2 regions of the Isoptericola sp. NPDC057559 genome follow, and region 1 is predicted to be linked to the other one. Evidence: predicted binding sites of a transcription regulator. Region 1 holds the regulator's gene; the other holds the start of a gene.

Region 1 (8,576 bases):
GCCGCCCCCGAGCTGTCCGCCGCCGAGCGCGCCGCCGTGCGCCGCGAGCCCGGCGCGCCGTGGACCGAGGCCGACGTCCCGCTGCTCGACGAGGCCGCCGAGCTTCTCGGCGAGGACGGCTCGATCGCGCGCGCCGAGGCGAAGGCCCGTGCCGCGGAGCGCGCGGCCGAGCTCGAGTACGCCCGCTCGGTGCTCGAGTCCACGGGCGCCGGCGGCGGCCTCGTGGACGCCGAGACCCTGGCGTCCCGCTTCGAGTCGACCGGGCCTCGCCTGACCACCGCGGAGCGCGCGGCCGAGGATCGCACGTGGACCTACGGCCACGTCGTGGTCGACGAGGCGCAGGAGCTCTCCCCCATGGCGTGGCGCATGCTCGTGCGTCGCGTGCCGACCCGCTCGATGACGATCGTCGGCGACGTCGCGCAGACGTCGTCGGCCGCCGGCGCGCGGTCGTGGGGCCAGGCCCTCGACCCCGTGCTGGGCGGCTCCTGGCGCCTCGAGGAGCTCACCGTCAGCTACCGCACGCCGGCCGCCGTCGCCGACGCCGCTCAGCGCATGGCCGCGGCGGCGGGGCTACCCACCTCGCCGCTCACGGCGGCCCGCGAGGTGCCCGGGGCGCTCGAGCTCGCCCGCGTCACGCCGTCCGGCCCCGCGCGGCCCGCCCTCGTCCAGGAGGTGCGCGACCAGGTGGCCGCGCTGGCCGCCCGGTTCGTGGGATCGGACGGCGCCGGGCGGGTCGCGGTGGTGGCCGCGGCCGACGAGGTCGACGCGCTCCGCGCGATCGTCGCGGAGGTGCTCCCCGGCGCGCTCGGGCGCGCGGAGGCGGACCGCCTGCGCGCGCAGCGCCCCGAGGACGCGCAGGTGGTCGTGCTCGACCCGCGGGAGACCAAGGGCCTCGAGTTCGACGCCGTCGTCCTCGTCGAGCCGGTGGCCGTCACCGGGGGGCCCGGTGGCGCCTCCGACCTCTACGTGGCGATGACGCGGCCCACCCAGCGCCTCGTCGTGGTGCACGAGCAGCCGCTGCCCGCGGGGATCGTCGAGCTCGCCGCGGCGTGAGACGCGTTTGTGGGGGCGGGCCCGCACGGCGCACCATGGCCTCGTGCTGCGAGCCCTCCTTCTCGAGAACGTCCACCCCGTCGCTGCCCAGAATCTTCGTGATGCGGGCATCGAGGTCGTCACGCGCTCCGGCGCGCTCGACGAGGCCGAGCTGATCGAGTCCCTCGCGGACTTCCAGATCCTCGGCATCCGTTCCAAGACCACCGTGACCCGCAAGGTCCTGGAGAGCGTCCCCGGCCTGCAGGCCGTCGGCACCTTCTCCATCGGGACCAACCAGATCGACCTCGACGCGGCCGCGGCCCACGGTGTCGCCGTGTTCAACGCGCCCTACTCCAACACGCGCTCGGTGGTGGAGCTCGCGGTGGCGGAGATCATCTCCCTGACCCGCCGCCTCAGCGTGCGGGACAAGGCGCTGCACGACGGCGTGTGGGACAAGACCGCCGACGGCGCGCACGAGGTGCGCGGCCGCACCCTCGGCATCATCGGGTACGGGAACATCGGCTCCCAGCTGTCGGTCCTCGCGGAGAACCTCGGCATGCGGGTCGTCTTCTACGACACCGCCGAGAAGCTCTCGCTGGGCAACGCCCACCGCGTCGAGACGGTCGAGGAGCTCCTCGCCGAGGCCGACGCCGTGACGATCCACGTCGACGGGCGCCCCGGCAACGCCGGCCTCTTCGGCGCCGACCTGTTCGCGGGGATGAAGCCGGGAGCGATCTTCCTCAACCTCTCGCGGGGCTTCGTGGTCGACCTCGAGGCGCTGCGGGAGCACATCCTGTCGGGCCACCTGGGCGGCGCCGCCGTCGACGTCTTCCCGGCCGAGCCGAAGAAGCGCGGCGACGAGTTCACCTCCCCGCTGCGCGGCCTGCCCAACGTCATCCTCACGCCGCACGTCGGCGGCTCCACCGAGGAGGCGCAGGAGGCCATCGGCGAGTTCGTCTCGAAGAAGCTCCGGGACTTCGTGCAGACCGGCTCGACGACCCTCTCGGTCAACCTGCCCAACCTGCAGCTCGCGCACACCGGCGTGGGCCGCATCATGCTGCTGCACCGCAACGTGCCGGGCGTCCTCGCCGCCGTGAACCAGGTCTTCGCGGACCACGGCGCCAACATCGAGGCGCAGATGCTCGCCACCCGCGGCGAGGTCGGCTACGTGGTCACGGACATCTCGGACGTCACGCAGCGCGGCGCCTCCGCGAAGCTGCAGGCCATGCCGTCGACGATCCGGCTGCGCATCCGCGACGCCTTCGAGCGGCCCGAGTTCCCGCCCGGCCCGGCCGCGCGCTGACACGACGCCGACACAGGCCGACACACGCCGACACACGCCGAGGGCGTCCCCGGAGACCCGGGGACGCCCTCGCGTGGTCGTGGGACCGGACTGCTCAGCCGGACTTGCGGCGGAACATCTTCTGCACGGGGCCGGAGGTCTCCGAGCCGTGCACCTGCCCCGTGTTGCCGTCCTTGCCGGCGGTCGGGTGGCTGGCGGCGTTCTTCCGCTCCAGCGCCTCCCGGAAGCGCGCCTTCGTGTCCTCGCTGGGCTTGGCGCCCTTGGCGTCGTCCGTCGTCATCACGATCACCTCGTCATCGTCGGGGTGGACGTGCTCGCACGGCAGACCGCGCAGCACCTGGTGCCGACCAGCATGCTCTACCGCCGCGCGTCGCGCCAAGAGCATTGCGCCCGGAGCGGGCACCCGGGGGCCGCGAACGGTCGCTGAGCCCTGGGTCAGCGCGACGCGTCGCGGCCGACGGTCGCGGGCTCCGCGCCCTCGGTGCCCCCGTCCCGCTCCGCGTCGTCGGCACGCGCCTCGCGCTCCGCGCGCAGGGAGGTGATCGCGCTCTCGAAGTCCTCGAGGGACTCGAACGACTGGTAGACGCTCGCGAACCGCAGGTAGGCCACCTCGTCCAGCTCGCGCAGCGGCCCCAGGATCGCCAGCCCGACCTCGTTCGCCTCGATCTCGGGACGACCCGACGCGCGCAGCGTCTCCTCGACCCGTTGCGCCAGCAGCGCGAGGTCGTCGGAGCTCACGGGCCTGCCCTGGCACGCCTTGCGCACCCCGGCGACGACCTTGTCACGGCTGAACGGCTCGGTGACGCCGGAGCGCTTGGCGACGGACAGGCTCGCCGTCTCGATCGTCGTGAAGCGGCGCTGGCACGCCGGGCACTGCCGCCGTCGGCGGATGGACGAACCGTCGTCGGAGGTGCGCGAGTCGATGACTCGCGAGTCCGCGTGGCGGCAGAACGGGCAGTGCATCGCTGGTCTCCTGCGCTCGGCTCCGGACCGGCGCCCGGCTGCCCGACAAGGTAAGCGGGACGCCGCGCCCGGCGCAAGCAGGGTCCATCCTCGCACCGTCGCCGCCCAGGTCGCGCAGCGCGCGCTCAGTCCTCGGGCAGGAGGACCACCTGACCGGCCTGCAGCTCGGCCGTCGTGAGGCCGTTGAGCTGGCGCAGGTCGGCGACGACGTCACGCAGGTCGTCGCCCGTGTCCCGGACCGAGCGCGCGTACTGCCACAGGGTCTCGCCCGGCTGGACCGTGTGGAGCCGGACCTCCACGCCCGACCCCGGCGCGTCCGCGACGGCGCGCTGGCCCACGAGCCCGGCGGCGACCAGCACGAGCAGGACGAGGGCGGCGATCACGACGCGCCCCCGCCGGGTGAGCCGGAGCCCGCCCAGCCCGAGGAACCCGGGTGCGTCGGTGGTGCTGCGCGGGTTCTGCATCGTCCTGCCTCCGGTTCACGTCGCGTCGTCGCCCGTCGGGCGGCTGCCGTCGAACATCCGTTCGTCGAACACCTGTACGTCGAACTGCTGTACTAGGTGTACCACGTCCCGGCGACACGGTCGAGGGCTGATCGAACAGATGTTTGATGTCGGGCCGGAACTGGCCTAGAGTGACCAGCAGCGCGATGGAAGGTTTGTCGGATTTCATCGGCCCGCCCGCGGGCCGCGCCCCTGCAGGACGGAGAACGCGATGACCAGCGGACGGGACCAGGCCCCGGCGTCCACGACGGTTGCCACGCCGTGGCCGGCGCGGCAGGAGACCCCCGAGGACACGCCTGTCGCCCCCGAGGCCGCGCTCGCGTCGGTGAGCGAGATCGTCCCCTCGGCCGACCGGCTCACCCCGCGCCAGCGGCGCGTCCTCGAGACGATCCGGCGCTCCGTCGAGGACCGCGGGTACCCGCCGACCATGCGGGAGATCGGCGAGGCCGTGGGCCTCGCGAGCCCCTCGTCGGTCAAGCACCAGCTCACCACCCTGGAGCGCAAGGGCTTCCTGCGCCGCGACCCCAACCGGCCGCGCGCGATCGAGGTCGTCGACCCCGAGGCGCCCGCGACGTCGGACGGCGAGGGACAGGTCTCCGCGCCGCGCACGCCGGGATTCGTCGCCGGGTCGGTCGCCGGCTCGGACGCGCAGCCGGCCGAGGCACCCTCCTACGTCCCGCTCGTGGGCCGGATCGCGGCGGGCGGCCCGATCCTCGCCGAGCAGGTCGTCGAGGACGTCTTCCCCCTGCCCCGCCAGGTCGTCGGCGACGGGGACCTGTTCCTGCTCAAGGTGGCGGGCGACTCGATGGTCGACGCCGCCATCTGCGACGGCGACTGGGTGGTCGTGCGCAGCCAGCCGGTCGCGGAGAACGGCGAGGTCGTCGCCGCGATGATCGACGGCGAGGCGACGGTCAAGACCTTCAAGCAGACCGGCGGCCACACGTGGCTCATGCCGCAGAACGCCGCCTACTCCCCCATCCCGGGCGACGAGGCCCAGGTGCTCGGCCGGGTCGTGGCCGTGCTCCGCAGCCTCTGACGAGACGCCGGACCCCCGGCCCGCACCGGGCCGGGGGTCCGGCGCGTCAGGGGCTCAGAGGCCGAGTCGGCGCTGCACCTCGCGCATGCCCTCGGCCGACGCCCGCAGGCCGGCGACCTCGTCGTCGGACAGCGGGGTGTCGATCGTCTCCGCCACACCGCGCCGGTCGACGAGGGACGGCACGGAGAGGCAGACGTCGCTGATCCCGTAGAAGCCGTCCAGGCGCGACGACACGTTCATCACGCGGTGCTCGTCGTTGAGGACCGCCTCGATGATGCGGGTCGCCGCCAGCCCCACGGCGTAGTTCGTGGCCCCCTTGCCGGCGATGACCCGGTAGGCGGACTCCACCACGTCCGTGGCGATCCGGTGCCGGGCGGGCTCGTCGAGCGGCGGCCGCCCGCGGAAGGGGCGCCAGTCCAGCAGCGGCACCCCGGCGATCGTCGCCGAGCTCCACAGCACGATCTCCGAGTCGCCGTGCTCGCCCGCGATGTTCGCGTGCACGTTGCCGACGGCGACCCCGCAGTGCCGGGCGAGCGCGTCGCGCAGCCGGGAGGAGTCGAGGACGGTGCCGCTGCCGAAGACGCGCTCGCGCGGCAGCCCGCTGATCTCCTGCGCCGCGTACGTCACCACGTCGACGGGGTTCGTCACCATGAGGTAGACCGCGTCCGGGGCGACCTCGAGGAGCTGCGGCAGGATCGTGCGGGTGAGGCCCACGGTCGCCTCGGCCAGGTCCAGGCGACTCTGGCCCGGCTTCTGCTTGGCCCCGGCGGTGACGGCCACGACGTCCGCCCCGCGACACACCTCGACGTCGTCCGAGCCCTCGATCTCCGCCTGCGGGATGAACATGCTCCCGTGCCGCAGGTCGAGGACCTCGGCCTCGACCTTGGCGCGGTTGACGTCCATCAGGGCGACGGAGCGCGCCGCCCCCCGGGCGAGCGCCGCGTACGCGAGGGTGGAACCCACCGCGCCGGCGCCGACGATCGCGAGCTTGGTCGTGCTGCGTGTGCCGTCCACGGGCCCAGGCTAGGTGTCCAGGCGCCGCAGCGCAGCGCGGACCAGCTCGCCGTCGGTGGTGGGCCAGAAGTCCGGCATCGACCGGGTGAGGAACGACCCGTAGCGGGCCGTCGCCAGCCGCGGGTCGAGGACCGCGACGACGCCCCGGTCGTCCCCCGTGCGCACCAGGCGGCCGGCGCCCTGGGCCAGCAGCAGCGCCGCGTGCGTGGCGGAGACCTGCATGAACCCGTTGCCGCCCGCCTGCTCGACCGAGCGAGCCCGGGCGGCCTTCACCGGGTCGTCCGGGCGCGGGAACGGGATCCGGTCGACGAGCACCAGCTGGCAGCTGGGCCCGGGGACGTCCACGCCCTGCCAGAGCGACAGGGTGCCGAAGAGGCACGTCGCCGGGTCGTCGGCGAACGCCTTCACCAGGGTGGGCAGCTGGTCGTCGCCCTGGCACAGGATCGGCACGTCGAGCCGTTCACGCATCGCCTCGGCCGCGGCGAGCGCCGCGCGCCGGGAGGAGAACAGCCCGAGGGTGCGGCCGCCGGCGGCCTCGATGAGGCCCCCGATCTCGTCGAGCTGGGCGTCGGTGGTCGGCTCGCGGCCCGGGGCGGGCAGGTGCCGGGCGACGTAGAGGATCCCCTGGCGCGGGTAGTCGAACGGGCTGCCCACGTCGAGACCGGTCCAGTCGGCCGTCTCGTCCGTGCCGCCCGAGCCCGCCAGGCCGAGGGACCGCGCGACCGGGTCGAAGGTGCCGCCGAGCGCGAGGGTCGCGGAGGTGAAGACGCCCGTGGCCTCCCCGAGCAGGTGCGTGCGGATGAGGCCCGCCACCGCCAGCGGCGCCGCGTGCAGCCGGGTGACGCCGTCGCCGGCCCAGGGGGCGTTCTCGGGCGGCCGGGAGCACCACAGGACGTCCGCCGTCGTGTCCTCCGCCGCCATGCGCTCCGCGACCTCGAAGAGCTGCAGCACGGCGGACTGCGCCATCTTCATCCCCGCGTCCGGCGCGGCCTGGCCCTTGGGCTCCCCCGCGGGCTTGAGCCGGGTGAGGAGCTCCCGCGCGGCGTCGCGCACGGCGGCGACGGCCACGCGCAGGTCGTCGGGCAGGCCCTGGGGGAAGCGCTCCGCCGGGGCGGTGGCGAGCAGCGTGCCGAGCTGCTGGGACGCCGCGTCGAGCGCCGAGGTCTCGGTGCCCCCGTGGCGGCGCGCGAGGCGCGCGGCGTGCTCCACCACGGTCAGGGAGAGGTCGACGGTGGCGGCCGCGGTCACGCGCTCCGCGAGCTCGTGGGCCTCGTCGACGACGACCGCGTCGTGCTCGGGCAGCACGCCGGGGCTCCCGGAGACGGCGATGCCGAGCATCGCGTGGTTGGTCACGACGACGTCGGCCTCGCGCGCCGCGGCGCGGGCGTGCTCCGGAAAGCACTCCGTCAGCAGGGGGCAGCGGTTGCCGAGGCACTCCAGGGCCGTGACCGACACCTGGCGCCAGGCGCGGTCCGGGACGCCGGGGACGAGGTCGTCGCGGTCGCCGGTGTCGGTCTCGTCCGCCCAGGCGTGCAGCCGCCGCACGTGGTCGGCGAGGCTCGCGGCGTCGTCCGCACGACCGCCGCGGCCGCGCGACGCGGTGGGCGCGGGGTGCTGCTCGGCACCGGCGCCCTCGCCCGGGCCGGGGTCGGCGGGCAGGTCGAACAGGGTGGCGCCCTCGACCGGGTACCCGCCGGTGACCTTGTGCTTGCACAGGTAGTTGTGCCAGCCCTTGAGCAGCGCCACCTTGGGCGCGCGCGGCAGCTTCGGCCCCACCGCCTCCGCGACCAGGGGCAGGTCGCGCGTCACGACCTGGCGCTGGAGCGCCAGGGTGGCCGTCGAGACGATGACGCGCTTGCCGTCGACGACGGCGTGCCGCACGGCGGGCACCAGGTAGGCGAGCGACTTTCCGGTGCCGGTGCCGGCCTGGACGAGCAGGTGCCGGCCCTCCTCGACTGACTCTGCGACGGCGGCCGCCATCTGGTGCTGCCCGTCGCGCCGGCCGCCGCCGAGCGCCCCCACCGCCAGGTCGAGGAGCTGCTGGGCGTCGGGGGTGTCGGCGGAGGTCACCCGACGATCCTAGGGCGGGTCACCGACCCCCGGACGCCGCGCGCCGAGGACGGGGGACGGCGGCGGACGCCCCCGGGGGAGCGCCCGCCGCCGGGTGGTCAGCCCGTGACGGCGACGTGCCGCAGCTCCGCCGCGAGGCCCTCGTCGACGCGACCGCGCAGGCGCGTGCCCTCGGCGAGGTGCTCCTCGGCCACGGAGCCGCCGGTCTCGTGCGCGCGGTGCACGAGGTCGCCGCGGGAGTACGGCACCACGAGGTCGATCTCGACCTGCGGCTGGGGCAGCTCGGCGGCCACCAGCTCGCGCAGCTCGGCCATGCCCTCGCCCGAGTGGGCGGACACGACGACGCTGTGCCGCTCGCGACGCTGCACGCGACCGACCACGGCCGGGTCGGCGACGTCGGCCTTGTTCAGCACCACGACCTCGCGCACGTCGGCGATGCCGGGGATCTCGGCCAGCACCTCGCGGACCGCGGCGATCTGCCCCTCGGGGTCCGGGTGGGAGACGTCGACCACGTGCAGGAGCAGCGCGGCGTCGCCCACCTCCTCGAGGGTGGAGCGGAACGCCTCCACGAGCTGGTGCGGCAGGTGGCGCACGAACCCGACGGTGTCGGTGAGGGTGTACGGCCGCCCGTCCTCGGTGCGCGACCTGCGGACGG
Region 2 (8,576 bases), on a different contig from region 1:
GCCGCGGCCGCGCGACGCTCGGCGGCGCGGCGCTCGGCGATCGTCAGGCGACGGCCGGACGCGTCGGTCGCGGGACCCGCGGCCTGCCGCGCGCCGCTGTGCACAGGCTCAGGGGCCGTGGGCTCCGCCGACGTCGGCGCGCCGGAGGGCACACGGGCGGCCTCGGGCTCGACCTCGGTCGTGTCGCCGGCCGGGGCGGCGCCGGCCACGGCCGGCTCCGGCATCCGGACCCGCCCGGCGCCGACGTACCGCGGGCCGGAGCCCGCGCGCAGCCGCTCCGGCGACAGGCCGGACCAGAGGTGACCGTCCCGGAAGAACGGGATCTTGGTGATGACCTCCATCATCGGGTGCGTGAACCAGAACACCACGGCGACGTCGATGATCGTCGTCAGGCCCAGGGTGAACGCGAAGCCCTGCACGCCGCCGACGGCGAGGAAGTACAGGATGACGGCCGAGATCAGGTTGACGGCCTTCGCCGCGAGCACCGTGCGCCGCGCGCGGGCCCAGCCGCGCTCGACGGCGTAGGCCAGAGTTCTCCCGTCACGCAGCTCGTCACGGATGCGTTCGAAGTACACGATGAACGAGTCCGCGGTGAAGCCGATCGCGACGATCAGACCGGCGACGCCCGCGAGCGAGAGCCGGTAGCCCATCCCCCAGGAGAGCAGGGCGATGGACAGGTAGGTGATGACACCGGCGACGACCAGCGACGCGACGGTGAGCAGGCCCAGCGTGCGGTACTGCAGCAGCGAGTACACGACGACGAGCGCGAGGCCGATGAGACCCGCGATGAGGCCGTTGCGCAGCTGCTCGGAGCCGAGGGTCGCGGAGATGACCTCCTGGCTCTCCACCGTGTACTGCACCGGCAGCGCGCCGAAGCTGAGCTGGTTGGCGAGCGTGGCCGCCGAGTCCCGCGTGAAGGACCCGGAGATCACGGCGCTGCCGTCCGTGATCGCCTGCGACACGGACGGGGCCGAGACCACCAGGGTGTCGAGGACGATGGCGAACTGGTTGCGCGGCGCCTCGAGCGTGGCGAGGCGGCCCGTGGTCTCGCGGAACGCCTTCGCGCCCTCCGAGTCGAAGTCGAGGAAGACGCCCCACTCGTTGGTGGTGGTGCCGTTCGGCCCCGGCACCAGGCCCGAGCTCGCGTTGGCGATGTGGGTGCCCTCGATCTCCACCGGGCCGAGGATGTACTTGACCGCACCGGTCTCGTCACAGGTCACCAGCGGCTTGTCGGGGTCGTCCCCGCCGCCGCCCTTGAGGTTCTCCGGGTCGGTGCAGTCGAGCTTCTCGAACTGGGACTGGATCTCCGGCGTGACCTGCGCGAGGTCGCTCGGGTCGGACGTCGCGGCCTGGTCGCCCTCGGCCGGCGTCGACGTCGGCGAGGGGTCGGAGGACGCGCCGTCGCCGGACGTGGCGGTCGCGGTGGGCGTCGCCGTCGGGTCGGTGGCGTTGGCGAGGTCCGAGGGCAGGGTCACGGCCGCGCCGGCGCTCTTGCCGCTCGGCGTGGTGTCCGCGCTCTCGTCTGCCTTCGCGTCGTCGGCCGCGGCGTCGTCGGAGGACGCGCCCTCGGCGTCGCCGCTCGGCGAGGCGGACGGCTCGGGCGTCGGCGTGCCCGCGGCATAGGTCAGCACCGGGCGGAAGCGCATCTGGGCGGGCTGGGAGATGAGGTCGATGGTCTCCTGCGACACCTCGCCGGGGATCCCGACGACGATGTTCTTCGAGCCCTGGGCGGTGATCTCGGCCTCGGAGACGCCCGAGGAGTCGATGCGCTGCCGGATGACGTTGATCGACTCGTCGATCGTCTCCGACGTCACCTGCGACCCGTCGGTGGTGTCGGCCGTGAGGATCAGCTGCGTGCCGCCCTGCAGGTCGAGCGCCAGGCCCGGGGCCCAGCTCGCGCCGTCCGGGTTGGAGTCGGACTTGGCGTCCCAGAAGACGCCGGCGCCGAGGGCGAGGAACGGCAGGACGATCGTCAGGATCGTGAAGACCACGAGGGTGCGCGCCGAACGCGACCGCTTCGTGCGTGAGTTCGCCAACTTCTGTCTCTTCCCGTCTGCGCGCCGCCGAGGGTCGACGCGTGATGGCGCCGGCCGGGATCACCCCGACCGGCGCGTTGTCAGGCCGGCGGGCGCGAGCGCCCGCCGTCCCATGTCGCTGGTGCTGTCACTTCGTGGTGCCGGTCTCGCCCTCGTCGCGACGCTGCTGGTCCCGGTACTCCCGCTGCGCGGTGTCCAGGCTCGACAGGTCGTCGGGGACGTCGATGCGACCGTCGCCGGAGGTGATCGTACCGGTCGCGGTGGGGTCGGCTGTGACGTCAGTCTCGTCGGCCGCCTCGGTGGCGTCCTCGACCGGCGTGTCGACGCGCTTGGCGATCGCCGCACGGAGCCAGCGGGTCTGCGTGCCGGGGCTCGACTCGATGGTGACGGTGTCGTTCTCCTCGTCGATCTCCACCACGGTGCCGAAGAGGCCGGAGCCGGTCATGACCTCCTGGCCCGGGGCGAGCTGCGACCGGAACTCCTGCTGCGCGCGCTGCTGCTTTCGCGACCGCGAGCTCATGAAGAACATGAGGCCGGCGAGGACCACGAAGAGAATGATGATGGAGAAGTCCACGGAGCGTCCTTGTCTGTCGCTGCCCGGCGGTCGGTGCTCGACGGGCGGGCGTCGCGGCGCGCCGGTCGGCACGCCGGGCACAGCTCCGCGTCTGCTCGCGAACCTGTGCGTACGGGCCCCAACGAGCACGGCACCCGTCGAGTTCCGGCCCGGGCCGCCAGCGGCCGGGCACCACCAGTCTAGGTGCTTTGCTCGCCGCTCTCGGCGGCCTCGTCGAAGAGGGTGCCGCCGAGCGGTGCGCCCCACGCCCCGGGCGGGGGCTCGAGGCCGAGGTGCTCCCAGGCGGCCGCCGTCGCGACGCGCCCGCGCGGGGTGCGGCCGAGCAGCCCCTCGCGCACCAGGTACGGCTCCGCGACGGTCTCGACCGTGTCGGGCTCCTCGCCGACGGTCATCGCGAGGGTGCTCAGGCCGACGGGCCCGCCGCCGAACCGGCGGCAGACGGCGTCGAGGACGGACCTGTCGAGCCGGTCGAGGCCGATCGGGTCCACCTCGTAGACCTCGAGGGCGGCGCGGGCGGCGCGCAGGTCCAGCCGGCCGTCCCCGCGCACCTGCGCCCAGTCGCGCACGCGGCGCAGCAGCCGGTTGGCGATGCGGGGCGTGCCCCTCGACCGGCCGGCGATCTCGTGCGCGGCCGCGTGCTGCAGGTCCACGCCCAGCAGGCCGGCCGAGCGCAGGATGACGCGCTCCAGCTCCGCGGCGTCGTAGAAGTCGAGGTGCCCGGTGAAGCCGAACCGGTCCCGCAGCGGGGCCGGGAGCAGCCCGGAGCGGGTGGTCGCGCCCACCACGGTGAACGGCGGCAGCGCCAGCGGGATCGCGCTGGCGCCCGCGCCCTTGCCGACGACGACGTCGACGCGGAAGTCCTCCATCGCGACGTACAGGAGCTCCTCCGCCGGGCGCGCGAGGCGATGGATCTCGTCGATGAAGAGCACCTCGCCCTCCTCGAGCGAGGAGAGGACGGCGGCCAGGTCGCCCGCGTGCTGGATCGCCGGACCGCTGGTGACGCGCAGCGACGTGCCCAGCTCGGCCGCGATGATCATCGCGAGCGTCGTCTTGCCGAGGCCGGGCGGGCCGGACAGCAGCACGTGGTCGGGCGAGGCGTCACGGGCCAGCGCGGCCTGGAGGACGAGGGAGAGCTGGTCGCGCACGACGCGCTGGCCGACGAACTCGCCGAGGTTCTTGGGCCGCAGCGCCGCCTCGGCCGCGCGCTCCACGTCGTCGGCCGAGGAGGTGACGAGCCGCTCGCCGCCGTACTCCGGCTCCAGCGGCTCAGCCACGTCGGCCGCCCAGCGAGCGCAGCGCCGCCCGCAACGTGGCGGCGACGTCCACGGGGCCGTCGTCGCCGGCGTCCGCGACGACGCGGTCGACCGTGTCCTGGGCGACCTTGGCGGCCCAGCCCAGACCCACGAGCGCCTCGACCACCTGGTCGCGCGCGGGGTCGCCCGGGGCGACGGGCGTCGCGTCGGGCACGACGCCGCCGGCGGCGGCGGAGGCCGGCGCGCCGAGCTTGCCGGACAGCTCGAGCACGAGGCGCTGGGCGCTCTTGGGCCCGACGCCGGGGATGCGGCGCAGCGCCGCGAGATCCTCGCTCGCGACGGCGCGGCGCAGGGCGTCGGGGGTGAGCACGGCGAGCATCGCGAGCGCGATCCGCGGGCCGACGCCGGAGACCGACTGCGCCGTCTCGAAGACCTCGCGCTCGTCCGCCTCGGCGAAGCCGAACACGGTCATCGAGTCCTCGCGGACGACGAGCGTGGTGTGCAGCTGGGCGCGCTCCCCCACCCGGAGCCCCGCCAGGGTGCCGGGGGTGGCGTGGACGAGGTACCCGACCCCGCCGACGTCGAGCACGGCCCGCTCGAGCGTCACGTGCGTGACCGTGCCGGTCAGGGAGGCGATCACCGTGGTCCTTCCGTCGAACTGGCCATCCGTCGAACACCCGTACGAGGCGTCACTGTAACAACCGGTGCCGACGCTCCCGGACGCGACACGGGGAGGCCGGCACCCCCGTCGTCAGCGGGCCGTCCGGGACGGGGCGCCACGGTGCGACCCGGTGCGCGCCGAGCGCTCCGCCGCGGCCCAGGCGCGCTGCGCCGGCGTGAGCTCGTTGCGCTCCCCGCCCTGCAGCGCGCCGGAGGGCCGCCACAGGTGGGTGACCGCGAGGGCGAGGGCGTCCGCGGCGTCCGCGGGCCGGGGCAGCTCGTCGAGCCCGAGGATGCGCGCGACCATCCGCTGGACCTGCTCCTTGCCCGCCCGGCCGGACCCGGTGACGGCGGCCTTCACCTCGCTGGGGGTGTGCATCGCGACGGGCACCCCGCGCTTCGCGGCGGCGACCATCGCCAGGCCGGCGACCTGCGCCGTACCCATCACGGTGCTGAGGTTGTTCTGCGCGAACACGCGCTCCACGGCCACGACGTCGGGCACGGTGCGCTCGAGCCACTCGTCGAGCCCCTCGGCGATGCGCAACAGGCGCAGGTCCACGCTCAGCTCGGGCTCGCTGCGCACGACCCCGACGTCGACCATCCGGGCCCTGCGTCCCGGCAACGAGTCGACGACGCCGACCCCGCACCGGGTCAGCCCCGGATCCACCCCCAGCACTCGCACGCGGTCACCATCTCACGCACCGCGGACACCCCCACGCAGGCGCGACCACGGTCCCGCACTCCACACATCACCCTGCCTCTCCCCCACCACGAGGAACGAACCGTGGCGCCGGAGCGGCGGCCAGGCACGAACGCGCGGGGACCGGGCGGGGAATGCCGCGAGGCTGGCCGGGCCTGGCGGGAGGCCGCGAGGAACGAGCGGCCGGATGGCGCGCCTCGCGGCATTCCCCGCCCGGCCCCCGCGCCCCAGCCGAGAGCCCGCGGTCAGCAGCGGGAGAAGAGGATCAGTCCTCGTCCAGCGCCGCCATGACCTCGTCCGAGGCGTCGAAGTTGGCGTACACGTTCTGGACGTCGTCGCTGTCCTCCAGCGCGTCGATGAGGCGCATGATCTTGCGCGCGCCCTCGACGTCGACCTCGACCTCCATGGACGGGTGCCAGATGGAGTCGGCGGAGTCGTACTCGATGCCCGCCTCCTGGATGGCGGTGCGCACGGCGACGAGGTCGGTGGCCTCGGAGAGGACCTCGATGACCTCGCCCTCGTCGCTGACCTCCTCGGCACCGGCGTCGAGGGCGGCGAGCATGACGTCGTCCTCGGTGACGCCGTCGGCCTTGGGCACGACGACGAGGCCCTTGCGGGAGAACAGGTAGGACACGGAGCCCGGGTCCGCCAGGTTGCCGCCGTTGCGGCTGAACGCGAGGCGGACCTCGGAGGCGGCGCGGTTCTTGTTGTCCGTGAGGCACTCGACGAGGACGGCGATGCCGTTGGCGCCGTAGCCCTCGTACATGATCGTCTGGTAGTCGACGGCGTCGGCGCCCTCGCCGGAGCCGCGCTTGAGGGCGCGCTCGATGTTGTCGTTGGGGACCGACGACTTCTTCGCCTTCTGGATGGCGTCGAACAGGGTCGGGTTGCCGGCGGGGTCACCGCCACCGGTGCGCGCGGCGACCTCGATGTTCTTGATCAGCTTTGCGAAGAGCTTGCCACGCTTGGCGTCGATCGCCGCCTTCTTGTGCTTGGTCGTGGCCCACTTGGAGTGACCTGACATGCGCTCCCTAACTCCTTCGCGATGCTTGGACGATCCGGACGAACAGCCCGTGCACGCGCGCGTCCCCCGTGATCTCCGGGTGGAACGCGGTGGCGAGCAGCCGTCCCTGACGTGCTGCGACGATCTTACCGGCGGCGGGCCCCACCGTGGAGCCGTCCGCCCAGCGGTCCGGGATCCGGGCCAGGACCTCGACCTGCGGGCCGGCCTCCTCGACCCACGGCGCGCGGATGAACGCGGTGCGCACGGGGCGCCCGCCCGGGGCGTCCGAGACGCCCGCCACCTGCAGGTCCGCCTCGAACGAGTCGACCTGGCGGCCGAAGGCGTTGCGCCGCACGACCACGTCCATGCCGCCGAGCGTGCGCTGGTCGGCCGTGCCGCCCTCGATCCGGTCCGCGAGCAGGATCATGCCGGCGCAGGAGCCGAACACGGGCAGCCCCTGCCCGATGAGGCCGCGCAGGGGGTCGGCGAGCTCGAAGAGGCGCAGCAGCTTGTCGATGGTGGTCGACTCGCCGCCGGGCAGCACCAGCCCGTCGACGGCGTCCAGCTCGGCCGGGCGGCGGACGCTCACCGCGCGGGCACCCGCCTGCTCGAGGGCGGCGGCGTGCTCGCGCACGTCGCCCTGCAGGGCGAGGACGCCGATCGTCGTGGTCACCGGGGCAGTGTAGAGGCGCCGGCGGCGACGTCCCCGCCCCGGCCGTCAGGCGCAGGTGCCGATCAGGCCGAGGGCGATGGAGTACGTGCGTGCGCTCGACGCCACCGACGTCCACGTGACGCTCGGGAAGACCCGCTCGGCGCGCACCCGCGCCGTGGCGTTGGTGGCCACGCCGGTCACCTGGTAGGTCGTCGTGCCGGCCGGCACCTGCACGGTGGTGGGGGTGGCCGCCGGCCCGAAGGTGAACTGGTACCGGGTCGCGCTCGTGACCGCGGTCCAGTTGAAGGTCACGGAGACGAGGCCGAGGGCGCCGCAGCTCAGCGTCGGCGCCGGGACGGTCGCCGCGCCCACCGCGCCGCTCACGATGGTGCCCGTGTCCGTCCACGAGGTGCCGGGCATGCTCGCCGCGAGCGCCACCGACATCGTGCCCGACAGGCCCTGGGTGGTGCTCGGCGCGGTGGCCGCCACGGCCACGGCCAGGCACAGCGTCGCGGTCCCGCGCACCGGGATGGTCGTCGTCCCGCCGGTGCCGGCGCTGCAGCCGGTCCCCGTGTCCGTCGCGCCGAACGACGCGCTCACGCCGAACGCCGTCGTCAGCGAGCCGGTCCGCCCGGGCGTCGCGGTCACGCTGATCGGGCGCGACCCGGCGTTGCGGACCGTGACCACCTCCGAGGCCCCCGAGCCCGGGACCGCGGCGGTGAGCGTCAGCGCCGACAGCGTCACCGTGCCCCCGCGCCCCACCAGCCCGGTCCCCACGCCCGGCGCCTGGACGTCGAGCGTGCCCGCCGTGACGCGCGTCGTCGGGGCCGTCGCCGTGCCCGACGCCTGCCACCACGCCCAGGCGATCCCGGCGCTCGCGAAAACGCAGCCGAGGGCCACCACGACGAGCGCCGCGACCCCGCGCACGCCCCTGCGCCGCCCCTCGCGGTCAGCCACGGCGGCCTCCCCGGCGCGCCGCGAGCGTCCGCAGCAGGGCACCCAGGAGCACGGCGCCCGCCGCGGCGAGCAGCGCCGCGGCCGGCGCCCTTCCGGTGCGCGGCAGCGCCCCGTCCCCCCGGACCTCGTCCCGCTCGCCCCCCGGCGCGCCGTCGGCCCCGCCGGGCCCGTCCCCGTCGTCCGCCCCGTCCGCGCCACCGCCGCCGTCCCCGGTCCCGGTCCCCCCGAGGGTGACGACGACGTCGAGCGGCACCGTCCCGCCCTGGGTCTCGTCCCCGGCGGCGGGGTCGAGCGTCACCTCCAGCGCGACGGGCAGCACCTCGGACTCGGCGAGGTCGACCGGCGCCCCGTCGGTGGCCCACCGGGAGCCCTCCGCACGCACGCGCACCCGCAGCGCGTCCGCCAGGGCCCGGCCCGCCGCGCCGTCCCCGGGACCCAGGGCGACGACGACGTCCCCCTGCGCGGCACCGGGTCCGTCGTTGCGGACCAGCACCACCGAGCGCCGAGTCTCCCCCGGCACCCACCGCGCGGTGTCGAACAGCGGCGCGTCGAGGTCTCGGCTCCACCGGTCGCCGTCGAGGCTCAGCGCGACCCCGCCCGGCGGGTCGTCGCCGGCGGCCCTGGCACCCTCGGCGGGCAGGGCGGCGGCGGCGAGCGCCAGGCCGACCGCGCACGCGCCGGCCATCGCTCCCGGGCGGCGCGGGGAACCGGCGCCGGCGGGCCGCGGCGCGATCATCGACG

Evidence for each region. Region 1 encodes LexA, which represses DNA repair genes until DNA is damaged. Its sites were predicted from a motif close to TCGAACANNTGTTCGA; they were not measured.
Region 2: a site for LexA is predicted at 4,533-4,548, ahead of ruvA (Holliday junction branch migration protein RuvA). Genes of this name have one in related genera too.

What each region holds. Positions count from the first base shown of each region.
Region 1 covers NZ_JBHVFQ010000042.1:6,345-14,920, forward strand. The annotation lists gene ACFU5J_RS21055 (HelD family protein) at 1-1,053, shown strand, start outside; gene serA (phosphoglycerate dehydrogenase) at 1,097-2,335, shown strand; gene ACFU5J_RS21065 (DUF5302 domain-containing protein) at 2,430-2,615, opposite strand; gene nrdR (transcriptional regulator NrdR) at 2,771-3,298, opposite strand; gene ACFU5J_RS21075 (LysM peptidoglycan-binding domain-containing protein) at 3,424-3,762, opposite strand; gene lexA (transcriptional repressor LexA) at 4,013-4,837, shown strand; gene ACFU5J_RS21085 (L-lactate dehydrogenase) at 4,892-5,851, opposite strand; gene ACFU5J_RS21090 (ATP-dependent DNA helicase) at 5,861-7,921, opposite strand; gene hflX (GTPase HflX) at 8,020-8,576, opposite strand, start outside.
Region 2 covers NZ_JBHVFQ010000017.1:53,069-61,644, reverse strand. The annotation lists gene secD (protein translocase subunit SecD) at 1-2,036, opposite strand, end outside; gene yajC (preprotein translocase subunit YajC) at 2,164-2,610, opposite strand; gene ruvB (Holliday junction branch migration DNA helicase RuvB) at 2,790-3,884, opposite strand; gene ruvA (Holliday junction branch migration protein RuvA) at 3,877-4,503, opposite strand; gene ruvC (crossover junction endodeoxyribonuclease RuvC) at 4,615-5,205, opposite strand; gene ACFU5J_RS15595 (YebC/PmpR family DNA-binding transcriptional regulator) at 5,489-6,247, opposite strand; gene pdxT (pyridoxal 5'-phosphate synthase glutaminase subunit PdxT) at 6,255-6,899, opposite strand; gene ACFU5J_RS15585 (hypothetical protein) at 6,945-7,835, opposite strand; gene ACFU5J_RS15580 (hypothetical protein) at 7,828-8,571, opposite strand; gene ACFU5J_RS15575 (signal peptidase I) at 8,568-8,576, opposite strand, start outside.